3 regions of the Streptomyces gottesmaniae genome follow, and region 1 is predicted to be linked to each of the others. Evidence: predicted binding sites of a transcription regulator. Region 1 holds the regulator's gene; each other region holds the start of a gene.
What was found. Region 1 encodes HspR, which represses chaperone genes until heat shock. Its sites were predicted from a motif close to TTGAGNNNNNNNNNCTCAA; they were not measured.
Positions count from the first base shown of each region.

Region 2: the regulator HspR is predicted to act here: its motif matches at 3,587-3,605, upstream of dnaK (molecular chaperone DnaK).
Region 3: the regulator HspR is predicted to act here: its motif matches at 2,451-2,469, upstream of lon (endopeptidase La).

Region 1 is NZ_JAVRFJ010000046.1:82,595-88,960, reverse strand. It holds gene dnaK (molecular chaperone DnaK) at 1-794, shown strand, start outside; gene grpE (nucleotide exchange factor GrpE) at 791-1,477, shown strand; gene dnaJ (molecular chaperone DnaJ) at 1,547-2,725, shown strand; gene RM704_RS37770 (heat shock protein transcriptional repressor HspR) at 2,731-3,183, shown strand; gene RM704_RS37765 (PA14 domain-containing protein) at 3,331-5,394, opposite strand; gene RM704_RS37760 (fibronectin type III domain-containing protein) at 5,594-6,366, opposite strand, start outside.
Region 2 is NZ_JAVRFJ010000003.1:181,903-188,268, forward strand. It holds gene RM704_RS05025 (ATP-binding protein) at 127-1,188, shown strand; gene RM704_RS05030 (vWA domain-containing protein) at 1,185-2,996, shown strand; gene RM704_RS05035 (OsmC family protein) at 3,129-3,554, shown strand; gene dnaK (molecular chaperone DnaK) at 3,679-5,535, shown strand; gene RM704_RS05045 (Sco1979 family transcriptional regulator) at 5,595-6,366, opposite strand, start outside.
Region 3 is NZ_JAVRFJ010000002.1:352,254-358,619, forward strand. It holds gene RM704_RS04055 (glycoside hydrolase family 3 protein) at 1-214, opposite strand, end outside; gene RM704_RS04060 (TetR/AcrR family transcriptional regulator) at 548-1,249, shown strand; gene RM704_RS04065 (rhomboid-like protein) at 1,428-2,288, shown strand; gene lon (endopeptidase La) at 2,492-4,894, shown strand; gene RM704_RS04075 (MarR family winged helix-turn-helix transcriptional regulator) at 5,065-5,580, shown strand; gene RM704_RS04080 (protein phosphatase 2C domain-containing protein) at 5,636-6,366, opposite strand, start outside.

The DNA of each region.
Region 1 (6,366 bases):
TCCTGAAGGGCGAGGTCAAGGACGTCCTGCTCCTCGACGTCACCCCGCTGTCCCTCGGTATCGAGACCAAGGGCGGCATCATGACCAAGCTCATCGAGCGGAACACGACGATCCCGACCAAGCGGTCCGAGATCTTCACCACCGCCGAGGACAACCAGCCGTCCGTGCAGATCCAGGTCTACCAGGGCGAGCGCGAGATCGCGGCGTACAACAAGAAGCTCGGGATGTTCGAGCTCACCGGTCTGCCGCCGGCGCCCCGTGGCGTCCCGCAGATCGAGGTGTCCTTCGACATCGACGCCAACGGCATCATGCACGTGACCGCGAAGGACCTGGGCACGGGCAAGGAGCAGAAGATGACCGTCACCGGCGGCTCCTCGCTGCCGAAGGACGAGGTCGACCGGATGCGTCAGGAGGCCGAGCAGTACGCGGAGGAGGACCACCGCCGCCGCGAGGCCGCCGAGACCCGCAACCAGGGCGAGCAGCTCGTCTACCAGACCGAGAAGTTCCTCAAGGACAACGAGGACAAGGTCCCCGGTGACATCAAGACCGAGGTCGAGGCGTCCGTCGCCGAGCTGAAGGAAGTGCTCAAGGGCGAGGACACCGCCGAGATCCGCACGGCCACCGAGAAGGTCGCGGCCGTCTCGCAGAAGCTCGGCCAGGCCCTCTACGCCGACGCCCAGGCCGCGCAGGCCGCGGGCGGCGAGGCCGGCGCCGGCGCCGGTGACGCCAAGGCCGACGATGACGTCGTCGACGCCGAGATCGTCGACGAGGACCGTAAGGACGGTGCCGCGTGACGGAGGAGACCCCGGGCTTCGACGAGCAGCAGCCGCAGTCGGCTCAGCCGCAGCAGCCTGATGTCCCCTCCGGCTCCGAGGACGCCGAGTCGAAGGCCGCCCCCCAGGAGGGGGCGGCCCCGGCCGGGGACGCGGCAGCGACGGCCCAGGTGGCCGGTCTGACGGCGCAGCTGGACCAGGTGCGTACGGCGCTCGGTGAGCGCACGGCGGACCTCCAGCGCCTCCAGGCCGAGTACCAGAACTACCGTCGCCGGGTCGAGCGCGACCGGATCACGGTCAAGGAGATCGCCATCGCGAACCTCCTGACCGAACTCCTGCCCGTGCTCGACGACATCGGCCGGGCGCGCGAGCACGGCGAACTCGTCGGCGGCTTCAAGTCCGTCGCCGAGTCCCTCGAGACCGTCGCCGCGAAGATGGGCCTGCAGCAGTTCGGCAAGGAGGGCGAGCCCTTCGACCCGACGATCCACGAGGCCCTGATGCACAGCTACGCGCCCGACGTCACCGAGACGACGTGCGTGGCGATTCTCCAGCCGGGGTATCGCATCGGCGAGCGCACCATCCGCCCCGCGCGGGTGGCCGTGGCCGAGCCCCAGCCGGGGGCGCAGCCCGCCAAGGCCGAGGGCTCCGAGGAGCAGGCGGCGGCGGCCGACGACAAGGAGAGCGGTGGCCCGGACGAGGGCTGACGCCGACGGCGTCGTACACGGCGAGGTGCGCGGCGGCGTGCACGGTGAGCGGAAGGAGGGACGTCGCGGATGAGTACCAAGGACTTCATCGAGAAGGACTACTACAAGGTCCTCGGCGTCCCCAAGGACGCCACCGAGGCCGAGATCAAGAAGGCGTACCGCAAGCTCGCCCGCGAGTACCACCCGGACGCCAACAAGGGGAACACCAAGGCCGAGGAGCGCTTCAAGGAGATCTCCGAGGCCAACGACATCCTCGGTGACCCCAAGAAGCGCAAGGAGTACGACGAGGCCCGCGCCCTCTTCGGCAACGGCGGCTTCCGCCCCGGCCCCGGCGCCGGCGGCGGCTCGTTCAACTTCGACCTGGGCGACCTCTTCGGCGGCGGCGCTCAGGGCGGTGGCCAGGCGGGCGGCTTCGGCGGGGGCATCGGCGATGTCTTCGGCGGCCTGTTCAACCGGGGCAGCTCCGGCACCACGCGGGTGCAGCCCCGGCGCGGCCAGGACATCGAGTCCGAGGTCACGCTGAGCTTCACCGAGGCCATCGAGGGCGCGACCGTACCGCTCAGGATGTCCTCGCAGTCGCCCTGTAAAGCCTGTTCGGGCACCGGCGACGCCAACGGCACACCCCGGGTGTGCCCGACGTGCGTCGGCACCGGCCAGGTCGCGCGGGGCTCCGGCGGCGGCTTCTCCCTGACGGACCCCTGCCCGGACTGCAAGGGCCGCGGTCTGATCGCCGAGCACCCCTGCGACATCTGCAAGGGCTCCGGCCGCGCCAAGTCCTCCCGCACCATGCAGGTCCGGATCCCGGCGGGCGTCTCCGACGGCCAGCGGATCCGGCTGCGCGGCAAGGGCGCCCCCGGCGAACGGGGCGGCCCGGCGGGCGACCTGTACGTCGTCGTGCACGTCGACCCGCACCCGGTGTTCGGCCGCAAGGACGACAACCTCACGGTGACCGTCCCGGTGACGTACCCCGAGGCGGCGCTCGGCGGAGAGGTCCGGGTCCCGACCCTGGGCGGACCGCCGGTCACCCTGAAACTGCCTCCGGGCACCCCCAACGGCCGTACGATGCGGGCCCGGGGCAAGGGCGCCTTCCGCAAGGACGGCACCCGCGGGGACCTGTTGATCACCGTCGAGGTGAGTGTCCCGAAGGACCTGTCGGGGAAGGCTCGTGACGCGCTGGAGGCGTATCGCGAGGCGACCGCGGGTGAGGACCCGCGAGCGGAGCTGTTCCAGGCCGCGAAGGGAGCATGAATGTGATGGACGGCCGCCGTAGGAACCCTTATGAGCTGACGGAAGAGACACCGGTGTACGTCATCTCGGTGGCCGCCCAGCTCTCCGGTCTGCACCCGCAGACCCTGCGCCAGTACGACCGTCTCGGCCTGGTCTCCCCGGACCGCACCGCCGGGCGCGGACGTCGCTACTCGGCCCGTGACATCGAACTGCTGCGCACCGTCCAGCAGTTGTCGCAGGACGAGGGCATCAACCTGGCCGGCATCAAGCGCATCATCGAACTGGAGAACCAGGTCGCCGCGCTCCAGTCGCGGGTGGCCGAGATGGAGGCGGCCCTCGACGGTGCCGCCGCGGCCATGCGCCAGCGCGAGGCCGCCGTCCACGCGTCGTACCGGCGCGACCTGGTGCCGTACCAGGAAGTGCAGCAGAGTAGCGCGTTGGTGGTGTGGCGGCCGAAGGGGCGCCAGGCAGCCGACTGACGGTTCGTCAAGTGTGGGCAGGGGCCCGGAGGTTCAGGTGAACTTCCGGGCCCCTGCTGTGCCCCGGCCCGATGTCGCACGACGTATGTCTGGGTGGGATCGCTGGGGGCCTCGGGTCCGTGGAGCGTGCGAGGGGACCTCGCGTGCTCAGGGGGCCAGGGCCACCCAGGCGTCGCCGGGGGCCGATTCGGTGCCGTCGGCGTGGAGGGCGGTCACCCAGTAGAAGTGGGTGGCGCCGGCGGCGGCCGTGGTGTCGGTGTACGACGTGCCGGTGACCGGGTCGGCGGTCAGGGGCTCGTAGGCGGCGGTGGCCGGGTTCCACCGGTACACCCGGTAGCCGGTGATGTCCGTCCCGTTGTACGAGCTGGACAGCTCCCAGGTGAGATCGACCGCGGCCGCGCCGTCGGCGGCCCGTGCGTTCACACCGACCAGCCAGTCCGCAGGGGTCTCCACGGTGGGCCGCAGGTCGAGCTCGGTGACGGTCGTGGACACCATCTTGTCGGCCGACGTGTAATTGGAGTTGCCCGAGGTGTCCACCGCGTCCACGAAGTACGTGTGGTGCTCGCCGTCCTGGAGGTTCGCCGAGTCGACGAGCCGGCTGGTGCCCGCCTTGACCGTGCCCACATGCGTGTACCCGGTCCCGTCGTCCACCGTGCTGAGCCGGAACACGTTGTACTCGGCGAGGTCGGCGACCGGGCTGTCGTCCCAGTCCAGGACCGTGCCGTACTCGGTGGCGGTGGCCGTGAACCCGGTGACGAGCGGCGGGGCGGTGCCGTCGCCGTAGCCGTGGGAGATGGTCTGCGAGGGGGCCGACTCCCGGCCGAGCGCGTCGACGGTCGTCACCCAGTACACGTAGAACCCGTCGTCGGGGCTCGGCACGACCGTGGTGTCGGTGCAGGTGTAGCTGTACTTGGTGCCGTAGGCGGTGTCGGCGAGCTTCGGTGCGCAGGGCACCACCTGGGAGTCGACGACGTCGAAGGTCCCGGTCGCCTCGTCGAAGCGGCGCTCCTCGCGGTGGACCCGGAACTCGCTCGGCGCGTACGGCGACACGTCCCAGCGCAGATCGACGCCGCCGCCGTCCTCGGGCCGGTTCTCCGTCTTCCAGAGGTACGGCACCGCGAGCGGCCTGGCGATCGACACCACCGACGAGTACGCGGTATTGCCCGCCGCGTCCGACACCGCGACCTTGTAGTACGAGGTCTCCCCGTACGGGGCGGTGGCATCGGTCGCCGAGTTGCCCCAGGGGCCCTTGACCTCCTCGAACGGCCCGTCGGGCGAGGCTGCCCTCAGCAGCCGGTTCGTCTCGGCCCCCTCGGACATCCACCAGAGGGACACCCCGTCGAGGGAGGACTCACCGCTGACCTTCAGATCCCGGACGGTCGGCGGGATCCGGTCCACCGTGGTGACCAGTTGACCGGCCGTGCCCGCCGACCTGTTGCCCGCCTTGTCGTAGGCGCGGACCTCGTAGTAGTACGCCGCGCCCGACTTCGGCAGCCCGGTGTCGGTGTACGAGGTGGAGGTGGTCGTCGCGAGCGGCGTGCTGCCGAACGAAGCGCCCTTGAGTCGCCGGTAGACCTTGTACCCGGCGAGGTCCATCTCCTTGTTCTTCGCCCAGGTCAGCTTGGCCTGGCCCGTCTCCGAGTCGTACGACACCGAAGCCCCGGCCGGGACAAGGGGCTTGACCGTGTCGACGGTGGCGGAGGTGCGGGGGGTGTACGTGAACTTGACCTTGGCGGAGCCGGTCCAGTTGACGTAGTCGACGCGGAGGGTGTGCTTGCCGGAGGGGATGGTGAGGTTGAGCGTCTTGGAGACGGTCGTCGAGCCGTTCTTCCAGAGGTTGATCTTGCGGGCGTCGGTCGTGCCCGGGTCCAGATGGACGCGGATCCCGTCCAGGCCGGAGACGGAGAGCGTGAACGGGCCGCCGGACCCGAAGTCCCGGGTGACGGTCCAGCGGACGCCGAAGTTGTTGGACGGCAGCCCGGTGGCGGGCGCGCCGGTCCCCCAGTTCTGGTCGATCGCGCTGTCGCAGTCCGTCTTCTTCGGGGTGCCGGAGAAGGTGGTGTTCGCGAAGAACTGTCGCTTGAAGACGGGGGAGGTGCAGGTCACGGCTGCGGACGCGGGGGCGGCGGTCGCGGCGAGCAGTCCACCAGCGGTGGCGAGCACGACGGCGGTCGCGCCGGCCGTACGTCTGACTGGGGTTTTCGGGATCACTTGGGTCCTTGGTCCTTCTGCGCCGGTGCCTGTGTGGGACGCCTGGTGCCTGATCGTCAGCGGTCAGGGACACTACCGCCGACGATCAGACAGCTGAGGTGGGGGATTGGTTGTACGGGGCCCGTGGGGCGTGTGTGCCGGACGAGGTCAAAGGCCCCGGGTGCCCAGGTATCGGCCGCCTGTTCGTAGGGAGCGCGCGTTACGCGTCCGGTGAGCCGACCGGTTCCGTCAGGGTGACGTACGAGAACTCCTCGCCGGTGTCGAAGCGGGAGTTGCGATGGATGTCCACGGCGACGACCGCCCAGCGGACGGTCTCGCCGCGAGAGCCATACAACTCCTGGACATAACTCAGGGGTTCATCGGGGTCCGTCGATCCCTCGTCCACGGAGTTCCACAGCTCGTACTGCCAGGTGCCGTCGACGAGTTGGCCCCGGTAGACGTCATAGTGGTCCACCTCGTCCGCCTCGGGGTTGCTTCGCCATGTCAGCTCGACATCCTGACCGACGATGGCCCCGGTCAGGCCGGTGACGGCCGCCGGGCCGAGGCCGGCCGTGGGAGCCACGGCCGTTGCCGACGCCGAGGCGGCGGACTCGTTCTCGGCGAAGTCGACCGCGGTCACCGTGTAGGTGTACGCAAGGCCGTGTCGAACGCCGGAGTCCATGAACGACGTCTGCGTGGAACGCACCGTGTCCACGAGCCTGTTGCCGCGGTAGATCCGGTAGTGCGACAGATCCTGGGCGATCGGAGTCCTCGGAGCCTGCCAGGTCAACCCGATGCCGGCCGCCGGTTGCGGTGTCGCGGTCAGACCGGTGGGCGCGGAGGGGGCGTGATCACCCCGCGAGACGGGGGTGCCCGCCGACTTCGCCGACTTGTTGCCTGCCTCGTCGACCGCGGTGACCCAGTAGCTGTAGTCGAGGTTCTCCTTCACCGTGGTGTCGAGCCAGGAGGTGGACGTCACCTTCGCCACCTGGA
Region 2 (6,366 bases), on a different contig from region 1:
GCCTCGCACTGACGGGGGCCGAGCCGGACGAGAGCCGGAGCGCGGCAAAAATTCGGCTGCGCTCCCGCGAAGCGGTCACCCAGACTGTCCGCAACGTCCGCAGGACCGATCCCTGGAGCACACGCCTTGCAGGCAGCCGTGACCGTCACCCCCTCCCGTATCCCCGAACTGCTGCTCGGCCTCGCCACCGTGCGGCCCGTCTTCGTCTGGGGCGCCCCCGGCATCGGCAAGTCCTCCCTGGTGCGGGACTTCGCCGAGTCGCTGGGCCTGGAGTGCGTGAGCCTCCTCGGTACGCAGCTCGCGCCGGAGGACCTGATGGGCGTCCCGCAGATCCGCGACGGCCGCTCCGTGTTCTGCCCGCCGGAGGCGATCGCCCGGGACGAGCCCTACTGTCTGTTCCTGGACGAGCTGAACGCGGCCACCCCGGATGTGCAGAAGGCCTTCTACTCGTTGATCCTGGACCGCCGTATCGGAAACTACGAGCTGCCGAAGGGCTCGATCGTCATCGGCGCCGGCAACCGCGCCACCGACAACGCCCTGGCCCGCCCCATCGCCTCCGCCCTGGTCAACCGCCTCACCCACGTCCACCTCCAGGCCTCGGCGAAGGACTGGCTGGTCTGGGCCGAGGGCAACGGCATCCACCCCTGGATCCTGGACCACCTCACCGACCGCCCGGACCACCTGTGGTCCAAGCCGCCGAAGACCGAGGAGCCGTTCTCGACACCCCGCTCGTGGCACATGCTCTCCGACGCGCTGCACTCCTTCGGGCGCGACCTCGACGAGGAGACCCTGAAGGTCCTCGCGCACGGCACGCTGACGCCCGCGCACGCGGTGGCCTTCTGCGGTTACGTCAAGATCGTGCGCAGCCGGTTCGGCATCGAGGCGATCCTCAAGGGCGAGGCCGGCTGGCCCCACCGCCTGGAGGACCGCGACCTGCTGTACTACCTCGCCGACTCCTTCCGCGGCCGGCTGATCAAGGAACTGCCGGTCAGCAAGCAGCACATGTCGGCGAACGGACGGCAGACCGCGTACCGCGCCAAGTCCCTGCTGGTGCGGCTCGCGGAGATCTCCGTCGAGGTCGCCCAGACCGTCATCGCCGACGACGCCGACGGCAATCCCGTGCTGCCTGCCTGGTTCCTGGTCGAGGCGGCCCGTGACATGCCCCGGCTGGTGGAGGCACGCCGGTGAGCACGGCCGGCGGCAAGGGGCAGGGCAAACGGAAGACGAAGCGCGACCTCGCCGGTGAGGCGTTCGAGGCGGGGCTGGAGGCGGCGCGGAGCAACTCCGCGCTGCGGGCGGTCGGGTTCACCGTCTGCCGCAAGGAGAAGTGCGATCTCGCGCCCCGCCGAGGTCTCGTCCGGGTCGACTCCGAAGGCGTGCTGCACGCGCACCCCGACCGGCTCGCCGCCCCCGAGGCCTGGGCCTGGGCCATCGCCCACGCCGCCATCCACCTGGGCTTCGGGCACGTCCCGGCGGCGCAGGGCGTGCGTGCCCAGCCAGACCGCTTCGACCTCGCCGCCCGCTGCGTCGCCGTCAACCGGTTCCTGCTCACCTTCCCCGTCGGCCTGACACCCGAGAACCTGCCCGACCGCTACCCGGACGGCGACGAGGAGCGCCTGGCCGCCCGCTGGCGCCAGGACGGGCTCCCGGCGGTGTACGCGCACTGCGGTACGGCCGGTGACGAGCCCGACCAGCTGCTGCTGACCTGGCCCAAGTGGCGCGGCACGCCCACGGACTGGCAGCTCGCCTTCGCGCACGCCCTGACCCGCACGATGTCCGCCGCGATGGACATGGCCGGCGGCCGCCGCGCGACCCTGGACGACGAGCCGGTCCGCATGCGGCCCTGGGAGAAGGCGCTGAGCTGGTTCATCTCCTCCTACCCGCTGCTCGGCGGCATCGCGGCCGGCATCCGGATCGTCGCCGACGTCGAACTCGCCCACGCCCACGGCATCTCCGTCGCGGCCGTCGACGCGGAGGCGGGTGAGATCTACATCAACCCGCTCCGCCAGTTCGACGACGAGGAGTGGCGGTTCGTCCTCGCCCACGAGATGCTGCACGCCGCCCTGCGCCACGGCGACCGCTGCGGCACCCGCGACCCGTATCTGTTCAACGTCGCCGCCGACTACGTCATCAACGACTGGTTGCGCGAGATGCAGGTCGGCACCATGCCCGACGGACTGCTGTACGACCCCGGGCTGGCCGGACTGTCGGCCGAGGAGGTCTACGACCGGATCGCCGGCGACCTGCGCCGGATGCGCCGGCTCGCCACCCCGCGCGGCAAGGGCGTCGGCGACATCCTCGGCGGTCCGCTCGGCGCGCCGCGCGACTACGTGGACCTCGACGAGTTCTACCGCCGGGGCCTCGCCCGGGGCTTCGATCTGCACGAGCGGCAGGAACGCGGCCTCCTGCCGGCCGGCCTGGTCGAGGAGATCCGTGCCCTCAGCCATCCGCCCCTGCCCTGGGACGCGCGACTGGCGCGCTGGTTCGACGAGTTCGTGCCCAGCCCCCGGGCCGTACGGACCTACGCGCGCCCCTCGCGTCGGCAGTCCGCCACCCCCGACATCCCGCGCGCCGGGCGGTACTTCCCACCCGAGGAGATCGCCCGCTGCACCTTCGGCGTCGTCCTCGACACCTCCGGCTCCATGGACCGGACGCTGCTCGGCAAGGCACTGGGCGCGATCGCCTCGTACGCCGCGGCCCGTGACGTACCGGCCGCCCGGGTCGTCTTCTGCGACGCGGCCCCGCACGACGCGGGATTCCTGCCGGTCACCGAGATCGCGGGGCGGGTGCGGGTGCGCGGGCGCGGCGGTACGGAGTTGCAGCCGGGCGTCGATCTGCTGCACCGCGCCGACGACTTCCCGCCGGGCGCGCCCGTCCTCGTCATCACGGACGGCTGGTGCGACGTGCTGCGGGTGCGGCGGGAGCACGCCTATCTGATTCCCCAGGGTGCTCGCCTGCCGTTCACCGCGCAGGGGCCGGTGTTCAGGGTGAGATGAGCCTCCCATCCGCCGGAGTGTGATCGGATGGGGGCACGGAACCCCGGCAACGGGATCCCCGCGACGGAACTTCCGCAACGGGACCCCCACTACGCGGGGCTCCGGCATCGTGACCCATAGAAAGGACTCATCGTGGCCACCACGCGCACCGCACACACCGTCTGGGAAGGCGAGCTGCTCAAGGGCACCGGCACCGTCACCTTCGACTCCTCCGGCATCGGCTCGCAGCCGGTGTCGTGGCCGTCGCGCGCGGAGCAGGCGAACGGCAAGACCAGCCCCGAGGAGCTGATCGCGGCCGCCCACTCCAGCTGCTTCTCCATGGCGCTCTCCCACGGCCTCACCGGCGCGGGCAACCCGCCCACCCGCCTGGAGACCAAGGCCGACGTGACCTTCCAGCCCGGTGAGGGCATCACCGGTATCCACCTCACCGTCCGCGGCGAGGTCCCCGGCCTGGACGCGGCCGGCTTCCAGGAGGCGGCCGAGGGCGCAAAGAAGAACTGCCCGGTCAGCCAGGCCCTGACCGGCACGACGATCACGCTCACGGCCGAACTGGTCTGACCGCCTGCTTCGTGCGCCCCGTCTCCGCCCCGTTGACAAGAACCCACTCAAGTTTTGTGCTGGTGGTGGGAACACTTGGCGGACCTTGCGGATCCTTGCGGAACTCCGCTGGAAGGGGACGGCGATGGGGCGTGCGGTCGGGATCGATCTCGGTACGACGAACTCGGTGGTGGCGGTCCTGGAGGGCGGCGAGCCGACCGTCGTCGTCAACGCGGAGGGGCAGCGGACCACACCGTCGGTGGTGGCCTTCGCCAAGAACGGCGAGGTGCTCGTCGGCGAGGTCGCCAAGCGGCAGGCCGTGACGAACGTGGAGCGCACCGCGCGCTCCGTCAAACGCCACATGGGGGACGCGAGTTGGCGCTTCCCCGCGCAGGGCTCCGTGGACGGTACCCGCTACCGGGCCCAGGAACTGTCCGCGCGCGTCCTGCAGAAGCTGAAGCGGGACGCGGAGTCGTATCTCGGCGAGGACGTCACCGACGCCGTCATCACCGTGCCCGCGTACTTCGACGACGCGCAGCGGCAGGCGACCAAGGAGGCGGGGGAGATCGCGGGCCTGAAGGTCCTGCGGATCATCAACGAGCCCACGGCCGCGGCCCTCGCGTACGGCCTGGACCGGGGCGAGGAGCAGACCGTCCTCGTCTTCGACCTCGGCGGCGGCACCTTCGACGTCTCCCTCCTGGAGATCGGTGAGGGGGTCATCGAGGTGGAGGCCACCAACGGCGACACCCGGCTCGGGGGCGACGACTGGGACCAGCGGGTGGTCGAACATCTCGTCAAACGCTTCCAGGGGCAGTACGGCGTCGATCTCGGCCGCGACAAGATGGCGTTGCAGCGGCTGCGCGAGGGGGCGGAGCGGGCCAAGATCGAGCTGTCCAGCTCCTCCGAGACGTCCATCAACCTCCCGTACATCACCGCCTCCGCCGAGGGACCCCTCCACTTGGAGGAGGGGCTGACGCGCGCCCAGTTCCAGGAGCTGACCGCGGATCTGCTCGACCGGTGCAGGACGCCCTTCCACCAGGCCGTCAAGGACGCGGGGGTGAAGCTCGCCGCGATCGACCACGTCATCCTCGTGGGCGGTTCGACACGGATGCCCGCCGTGAGCGACCTGGTGCGGGAACTCACCGGCAAGGACCCGCACAAGGGGGTGAACCCCGACGAGGTGGTGGCGGTCGGCGCCGCGCTGCAGGCGGGCGTCATCCGCGGTGACGTGAAGGACGTGCTGCTGCTCGACGTCACCCCGTTGTCCCTGGGCATCGAGACCAAGGGCGGCATCATGACCAAGCTCATCGAGCGCAACACGACGATTCCCACGCGCCGTTCGGAGATCTTCACGACGGCGGCGGACAACCAGCCCTCGGTCGGCATCCAGGTGTACCAGGGTGAGCGGGAGATCGCCGCGTACAACAAGAAGCTGGGTGTCTTCGACCTCACCGGGCTGCCGCCCGCGCCGCGTGGCGTCCCGCAGATCGAGGTGGCCTTCGACATCGACGCGAACGGCATCATGCATGTCTCGGCGAAGGATCTCGCCACCGGCCGCGAACAGAAGATGACGGTGACCGGCGGCTCCGCGCTCCCCAAGGACGACATCGACCGCATGATGCGGGAGGCCGAGCAGTACGCCGACGACGACCGCCGGCGCCGTGAGGCGGCCGAGACACGCAACCACGCCGAGCAACTCACCTACCAGACGGAGAAGTTCCTCCGCGACAACGAGGAACGGGTCCCCGCCGACAGCAGGGCCGAGATGGAGGCCGCGGTGGCGGAGGTGAAACGGCTCCTGGAGCACCCCGAGGACACCGCGCCCCTGCGCACCGCCGTCGACCACCTGTCCACCGTCAGCCAGCGCATGGGCCAGTCCATGTACGCGGCCTCCTCCCGCGCCCAGGCCGACCCACCGCCACCGGACCCCAGCGAGGACGAGACCGTGGTCGACGCGGAGATCGTGGACGAGGAGAGGGGGCCGAAGGGAGGGGCGGCGTGAGCCTTCCGCGGGGACCGGACCGGGCCGGGCCGGCCGCGCGCGGGCCGTGGGCGAGCCGCTCAGTACCTGTCGCGGTACCGCTTGAGGATCTGTCTCGTCGTCTCGGCGGAGGCCGCGTGCGCGGCCATGTGGTCGAGGACTTCGAGGTGCAGGGCGACCTCGGTGCGGGAGTCGAGGTAGAGGGCGCCCGTGAGGTACTCGGTGTAGACCATGTCGGGGAGTTCGGGTTCGGCGAAGCGGAAGAGGGAGAAGGGGGCGTAGGTGCCCGGGTGGGGGCCGCTGGCGAACTCGCAGACCTGGAGGATCACATGGTCCCTCTCGGTGACTTCGAGGAGACGGTCGAGCTGGTCGCGCATGACCTGGGAGCGGATGCTCACCGGACGCGCGAGGGCCGTCTCGTCCATGATCACCCACAGGTGCGGCGGCTTCTCCTGCGTGAGGAGCTTCTGTCTCGCCATCCGTAGCGACACATGCCGTTCGATCGCCTCGGGACCGGTCTGCCCGACCGTCCCGGCCTCCATCACGGCCCGCGCGTACTCCTCCGTCTGCAGCATCCCCGGCACGAAGTGCGGCTCGTACTGCCGGATCAGGTGTGCCGCGCCCTCCAGGCTGACGTACACGCTGAACCAGTCGGGCAGCACATCGTGGAACCGCTGCCACCACCCCGGCTTGTTCGCCTCCTCGGCCAGCGTCACGAAGGCGGCGACCTCGTGCTCGGCGACACCGTACGTCGTCAGCAGCACCTGGACGTACGGGATCTTGAGCGCGACATCGGCGGTCTCCATGCGCCGTACGGTCGCCGGGGCGACCCGGAGGACGCGTGCCGCCTCC
Region 3 (6,366 bases), on a different contig from region 1:
TGAAGTGGGTCAGATGGCCGCCCACGACCAGTTCCGTGGTGCCCTGCCGGGGGAACGGCCCGTCGGTCGCCTCGGCGAGCGTCCCGTCGCCGTTCATCGTCAGCATCGTGTGGAAGAGCTGACCCGCCTTCTCCGCGAGGGTCATCCGGGCCACGAGGTCCTCCACCCGTTCGTCGACGGGACGGCTCGGGTCGCGGTACGGGGCTGTGGTCATCCGGGGTTCCTTGGAGGAGACGGTGGCCTGGGTCGGGACGGTTGCCGGGTTCGGAACGGTGGTACGAAGCGGTGGCCGGGCGGACCACCCCCCTGAGCGGTCGCCTTGCCGAGCGGCACGGCGTCCGGGGTGACGGCCATGGGCTCTCCTGGGGCGAGGGGGCCGTCGCCGCGCAGGCCCGTTCAGGGAAGCAGCAAAACCGAGTGGGTACTAGGTTTTGGACAAGTGGCCACTCTCACGCGGTACATGGCTTGAAAGAAAGGGGGATTGACTCGTGTAACCGCCGGTCCGCGAAGGCCTGCGAGGCGGCGTGGCGGGGCTAGGGTGGCGGCCATGGTGCGGAACCGGAGGTCGGAAGGGTCCGACAGCTCCGTGGCGCGCGAGCCCGACGGGCCCGACAGCTCCGCCGCGCGCCAGGCGGAGGGCTCCGGCGCGCGGGGCACGTACGCCGTCGGGGACGAGCGGCGGCTGCGCATTCTCGACGCCGCCGTCGACCACTTCGCCCAGCGGGGCTTCCACGCCTCCTCGTTGGCCCGGATCGCCGCCGAGGTCGGCATCACCCAGGGCGGGCTGCTGCATCACTTCCCCAGCAAGGAGGACCTTCTCGTCCAGGTCCTCGAACGCATAGACGCAAGCGACCGGGAGCGGTTCTTCTCGCGGGAGTTCGAGTCGGCGGCCCAGATGTTCACGGCCCTCGTGCGACTCGCCGAGTACAACGGCGCGCGGCTGGGCCGCACCCGGATGTTCAACGTCCTGGCCGCCGAGGCCGGCGACCCCGGGCACCCCGCCCACGCGTACTTCGTCGAGCGGTACGCCGAGGTGGTGGGCACCCTGTCCGGAGTACTGCGGCGCGGCGTGGACAGCGGTGAACTGCGGGCCGACACGGATGTCCTGGCCGTCGCGCAGGAGCTCGCCGCGGTGATGGACGGGCTGCAGATCCAGTGGGTGCTCGATCCGAAGGGGTTCGACATGGCGGGCCGCTTCCGGGCGTATGTGGAGCGGGTGCGGAGGGAGATCGGCGCGGAGGGCTCGTAGGGGAGGGCCGGTGCGGAGGGCCCGTGCGGAGGGGTGGCACCGGTGGAGTGGTGGCGGTGGGCTCGTGGAGGCCCGAGTGCTGTCGGTCTGCTGTGAATCGCCCTTCGGGTGGCGGGGGTCACAGACAGGGGCGTGCCGGGGCGTCGAGGGTGAGGTGAAACGGAAGGAGCCCCTCACCTTGGACGCCGCCGAGACTGTGGAGGCCGCGGGGCCCGTCCTCGACGGCATCCCGCGGCAGCCGGGTGCGACACCCGGGCGGGCGACCGAGCGGGAGCCGGCGGAGGCTGCGGATGCCGGGGCGTGCGCGGAGGAGACCGAGGCGCGCGCCGGGCGTACATCCTCCCGGCACCGGCGCCTCCCGTTCCCGCGCCCCTGGCGGCTGCTCCCCACCCCCGTCGGCACGCCCTTCACCTTCTTCTACGCCACCGTCCTCGTGATGACCTCGCTCGTCGCCGAGTACGCCGACCCGACCCTGGTGCACGTCCTGCATCAGGGCTCCAGTACGGATGTGGCGCATCTGGTCCGCACCCCGGTGCCGGTGCTGCTCGCGAGCGCGCTGTGGGTCGCGGGCGGGGTCGGTTCCCTGTACGCCCTGGCCTTTCTGCTGGTGCTGACCGCGCTGGAGCGCCGGATCGGCGGGTGGCGCACGGCCGGCGTCTTCCTGCTGGGCCATGTCCTCGCCACCCTGGCGACGGAGGTCCCGGTGGGCTTCGCCGTCCTGGCCGGCCACCTCCCCGACAGTTCCCTCCACCGCCTCGACTACGGCATCAGCTTCGGTGTGGCCGCGAGCGCCGGCGCGTTGGCGGGCCTGCTGCCGCCCTGGCCGCGGTGGCTGCTCCTGCTGGGCTTCGGCGGGATGCTGGTGGACGACCTGATCGCGTTCACGGACCCGATGACCAACTGGGGGCATCTGCTGTCCCTGGCCATCGGGGTGGCGACGTGGCCCGCGGTACGACGGTGGCGGCGGGCGGCGCGAGGTGGTCCGGTCGGCTCGGAAACGGGTACGGGTCGGGCTCAGGCCGCCACGACCGGCGCGTAGCCGCGTACCGCGCGGGTCGAGGGGGAGCCCGGGAAGCGGAGTGCCGCGGCGGGCGGCGCCGAAGGGAGCCCTCTCGGCGCCTGCGACGTCGCAGGCAGGGCGGTCGTGATCGCCCACAGCGAACGGTCGCCCTCTCGGGGAACATTCCTCGGCTCATGTGCATTGAGTCCGCATAGCTCAACTTGACTGCCGAGGGAGAGATCATGGCATCGACGTCCGCACCGCTCACCCTGCCCGTACTGCCGCTCGACGACGAGGTCGTGCTGCCGGGAATGGTGGTGCCCCTGGACCTCAATGACACCGATGTACGGGCCGCGGTGGAGGCCGCGCAGGCCGCGGCGCGGGCGGTGCCCGGGAAGCCGAAGGTGCTGCTGGTACCGAGGATCGACGGGTCGTACGCGAGCACGGGTGTGCTCGGGACCGTCGAGCAGGTCGGACGGCTGGCCGACGGAGATCCGGGAGCGCTCATCCGTGCCATAGGGCGGGTGCGGATCGGGGCCGGGACCACCGGACCCGGCGCCGCCCTGTGGGTGGAGGGGACCCGCCTCGACGAGAGCGTGCCGGAGCCGCTGCCCGGCCAGGTCGTCGAACTCCTCAAGGAGTACAAGGCACTTGCCACCAGCTGGCTGCGTAAGCGCGGCGCCTGGCAGGTCGTGGACCGGGTGCAGGCCATCGACGACGTCTCCGCACTCGCCGACAACTCCGGCTACTCGCCCTTCCTCACCGTCGAGCAGAAGATCCAGCTCCTGGAGACCGCCGACCCCGTCGCCCGGCTGAAGCTCGCCACCCAGCTGCTCCGCGACCACCTCGCCGAGCAGGACGTCGCCGAGACCATCGCCAAGGACGTCCAGGAAGGCGTCGACAAGCAGCAGCGCGAGTTCCTGCTGCGGCGTCAGCTCGAAGCCGTCCGCAAGGAACTGCGCGAGCTCAACGGCGAGAAGGACGGCGAGGAGTCCGACGACTACCGGGCGCGCGTGGAGGCCGCCGACCTGCCGGAGGCGGTGCGGGAGGCCGCGCTCAAGGAGGTCGACAAGCTGGAGCGGTCCAGCGACCAGTCGCCCGAGGGCGGATGGATCCGCACCTGGCTCGACACCGTCCTGGAACTCCCGTGGAACGAGCGGACCGAGGACGAGTACGACATCCAGGGGGCGAAGGGTGTCCTCGACGCCGAGCACGCCGGGCTGGAGGACGTCAAGGAGCGCATCACCGAGTACCTCGCGGTGCGCAAGCGGCGGGCCGAACGCGGGCTCGGCGTCGTCGGCGGGCGGCGCGGCGGTGCCGTGCTCGCGCTCGTCGGGCCGCCCGGTGTCGGCAAGACCAGCCTCGGCGAGTCCGTGGCGCACGCCATGGGGCGCAAGTTCGTCCGGGTCGCGCTCGGCGGTGTGCGCGACGAGGCCGAGATCCGCGGGCACCGGCGTACGTACGTGGGCGCGCTGCCCGGCCGTATCGTCCGCGCCATCAAGGAGGCCGGTTCGATGAACCCGGTCGTCCTGCTCGACGAGATCGACAAGGTGGGCTCGGACTTCCGGGGCGACCCGGCGGCGGCGCTGCTCGAAGTCCTCGACCCCGCGCAGAACCACACCTTCCGGGACCACTACCTGGAGGTCGAACTGGACCTGAGCGACGTCGTCTTCCTCGCCACGGCCAACGTGCTGGAGGCGATCCCCGAGGCACTGCTCGACCGGATGGAGCTCGTCCGGCTCGACGGGTACACGGAGGACGAGAAGGTCGTCATCGCCCGGGACCACCTGCTGCCCCGGCAGCTGGAGCGGGCCGGGCTCGACGCCGACGAGGTCGTGCTCGACGAGAGCGCGCTGCGCAAGCTCGCCGGTGAGTACACGCGGGAGGCGGGCGTACGGAACCTGGAGCGGTCCGTGGCGCGGCTGCTGCGCAAGGTCGCGGCCCAGCACGAACTGGGGCAGCGGGAGCTGCCGTTCACCGTCACCGACGGGGACCTGCGCGGGCTCATCGGGCGACCGCACCACGTGCCCGAGGCGGCGCAGGACCCGGCGGAGCGGCGTACGGCCGTGCCGGGCGTCGCGACGGGGCTCGCCGTCACCGGCGCGGGCGGCGACGTGCTGTACGTCGAGGCGTCGCTCGCCGACCCGGAGACGGGCGCGGCGGGGCTGACCCTCACCGGCCAGCTGGGCGACGTGATGAAGGAGTCCGCGCAGATCGCCCTCTCCTTCCTCCGCTCGCACGGCGCGGAACTGGAGCTGCCCGTCGCCGACCTCAAGGACCGGGGCGTGCACATCCACTTCCCGGCGGGCGCGGTGCCGAAGGACGGCCCGAGCGCCGGCGTCACCATGACGACGGCCCTCGCCTCGCTCCTGTCCGGGCGGCTGGTCCGTACGGACGTGGCGATGACGGGTGAGGTCTCGCTGACCGGGCGGGTGCTGCCCATCGGTGGGGTGAAGCAGAAGCTGCTCGCCGCGCACCGGGCCGGTGTCACCACCGTCATCATTCCTAAGCGGAACGAGGCCGACCTCGACGACGTGCCCGCCGAGGTCCTGGACAAGCTCGACGTCCACGCGGTCACCGATGTCCGTCAGGTCCTGGAACTGGCCCTGGCCCCGGCGGCGGTGGAGGTGCCCGTGGCCGCGTGAGCGCCGGATCGGCACCCGCAGCCCACCCGGACCGTTCCCTGAGCGGACGGTGACCGCCCGCGCGGCGGTCACCGTCCGCTCCCGCCTGCGAAATACTGAACGGCGCTGCCCGCGAAGCGGGGTCGGCGAGAACCTTCAGGAACCCGGAATCGGAAAGCAGGAGCGCTGACGTGCACGACGAGGGCGGAAACGGCGACGGCGACGGCGGTGTCGGGGCCGACGGCGGTGTCGGGGCCGGTATGCCGGCGGCCGGCATGGACCAGGCGTTCCTGGCGCTGGAGCGAGAACTGACGGTCCTGCTGCGGCGCGCCCGTGCCAAGTCCGGGGAGATGGCCCGGGCCGTCCACCCCGACCTGGAGTCCGCCGCCTACGGTCTCCTCGCCCGCCTCGACGAGGCCGGCCGCCTGCGCGCCACCGAACTCGCCGCCTACATCGGCGTCGGCAAGGCCACCATGTCCCGTCAGCTTCGCGCCCTCGAACACCTCGGTCTCATCGCCCGCGAGCCCGACCCCGCCGACGGGCGTGCCTGGCTCGTCCACCTCACGGAGGAGGGCCGGGCCCGCTTCCGGGCGGTCCGGGACGCCCGCCGGGTCGCCTACGTACGGCAGCTCGCCGGCTGGGACCGGGACGAGGTGGCCGAGCTCGCGCGTCTGCTGCACCAGCTGAACCGCGGTGTGGAGAGCTGAGCGGCCGAGGAGCCCCTCGTGGGCGGGGGGTGAGCCCGTCACCCGGAGGAGCCGCTCACCACTCCACGAACACCACGCTGGCGTCGTCGTGCGTCTTGGCGCGGCCCAGGAACTCCCGCTCCACATCCGTGGCTTCCAGCTCCCGCACCCGCTGCACCAGCCCTCGCGCCCCCGTCTTGCGGACGAGGGTGAGGCAGTCCGCCCAGTCGCCCTCGCGGAAGGTCTCCACCCAACGGCCCGCCCCGTCCGTCAACGCGACCAGCGCACGGACCTCCTCGCGGGCGACGGTGCCCGTCACCGCCCGCGCGGCCACGGCGGGATCGGCGGCCGCCGTCCAGAACCCGCCCTCCTTGTTCCGCACCGTCGAGTCGGCGATCGCGGCCGTCGCCAACGAGGCCCGGGGCAGCAGGGAGAGGCGGTCGTCCAGTACGGCCGTCACCGCGCCGTCCTGCCGCTCGAACAGCAGAGCCGAGTCCGACAACACCAGGTACTCCACGGCCGCTTGCGACCAGCGGGCGAGGACCACCGTGGCCTGTGGGGTTCGTGGGTGAGAAAGGTCACAGGTTTGGGCGTGGGCCCGGGCGGTACGAGAAATGGCCTGTGAGAGCACGTCGGGCAACGGTGAATCCCGCTCCGAAACGGACAGTTCGGTCAGGGTGCCGCCAAGGCGGGAAGTGAACCATGCGACCGAATGTCGACAGCCGTAGCCGTCGGGCGGCGGCGTCACGCCGTCGAGGAGGACGAGGGCGCCGCCCTGTCCCCCCGCGGGCAGGGCCACCGACGCGA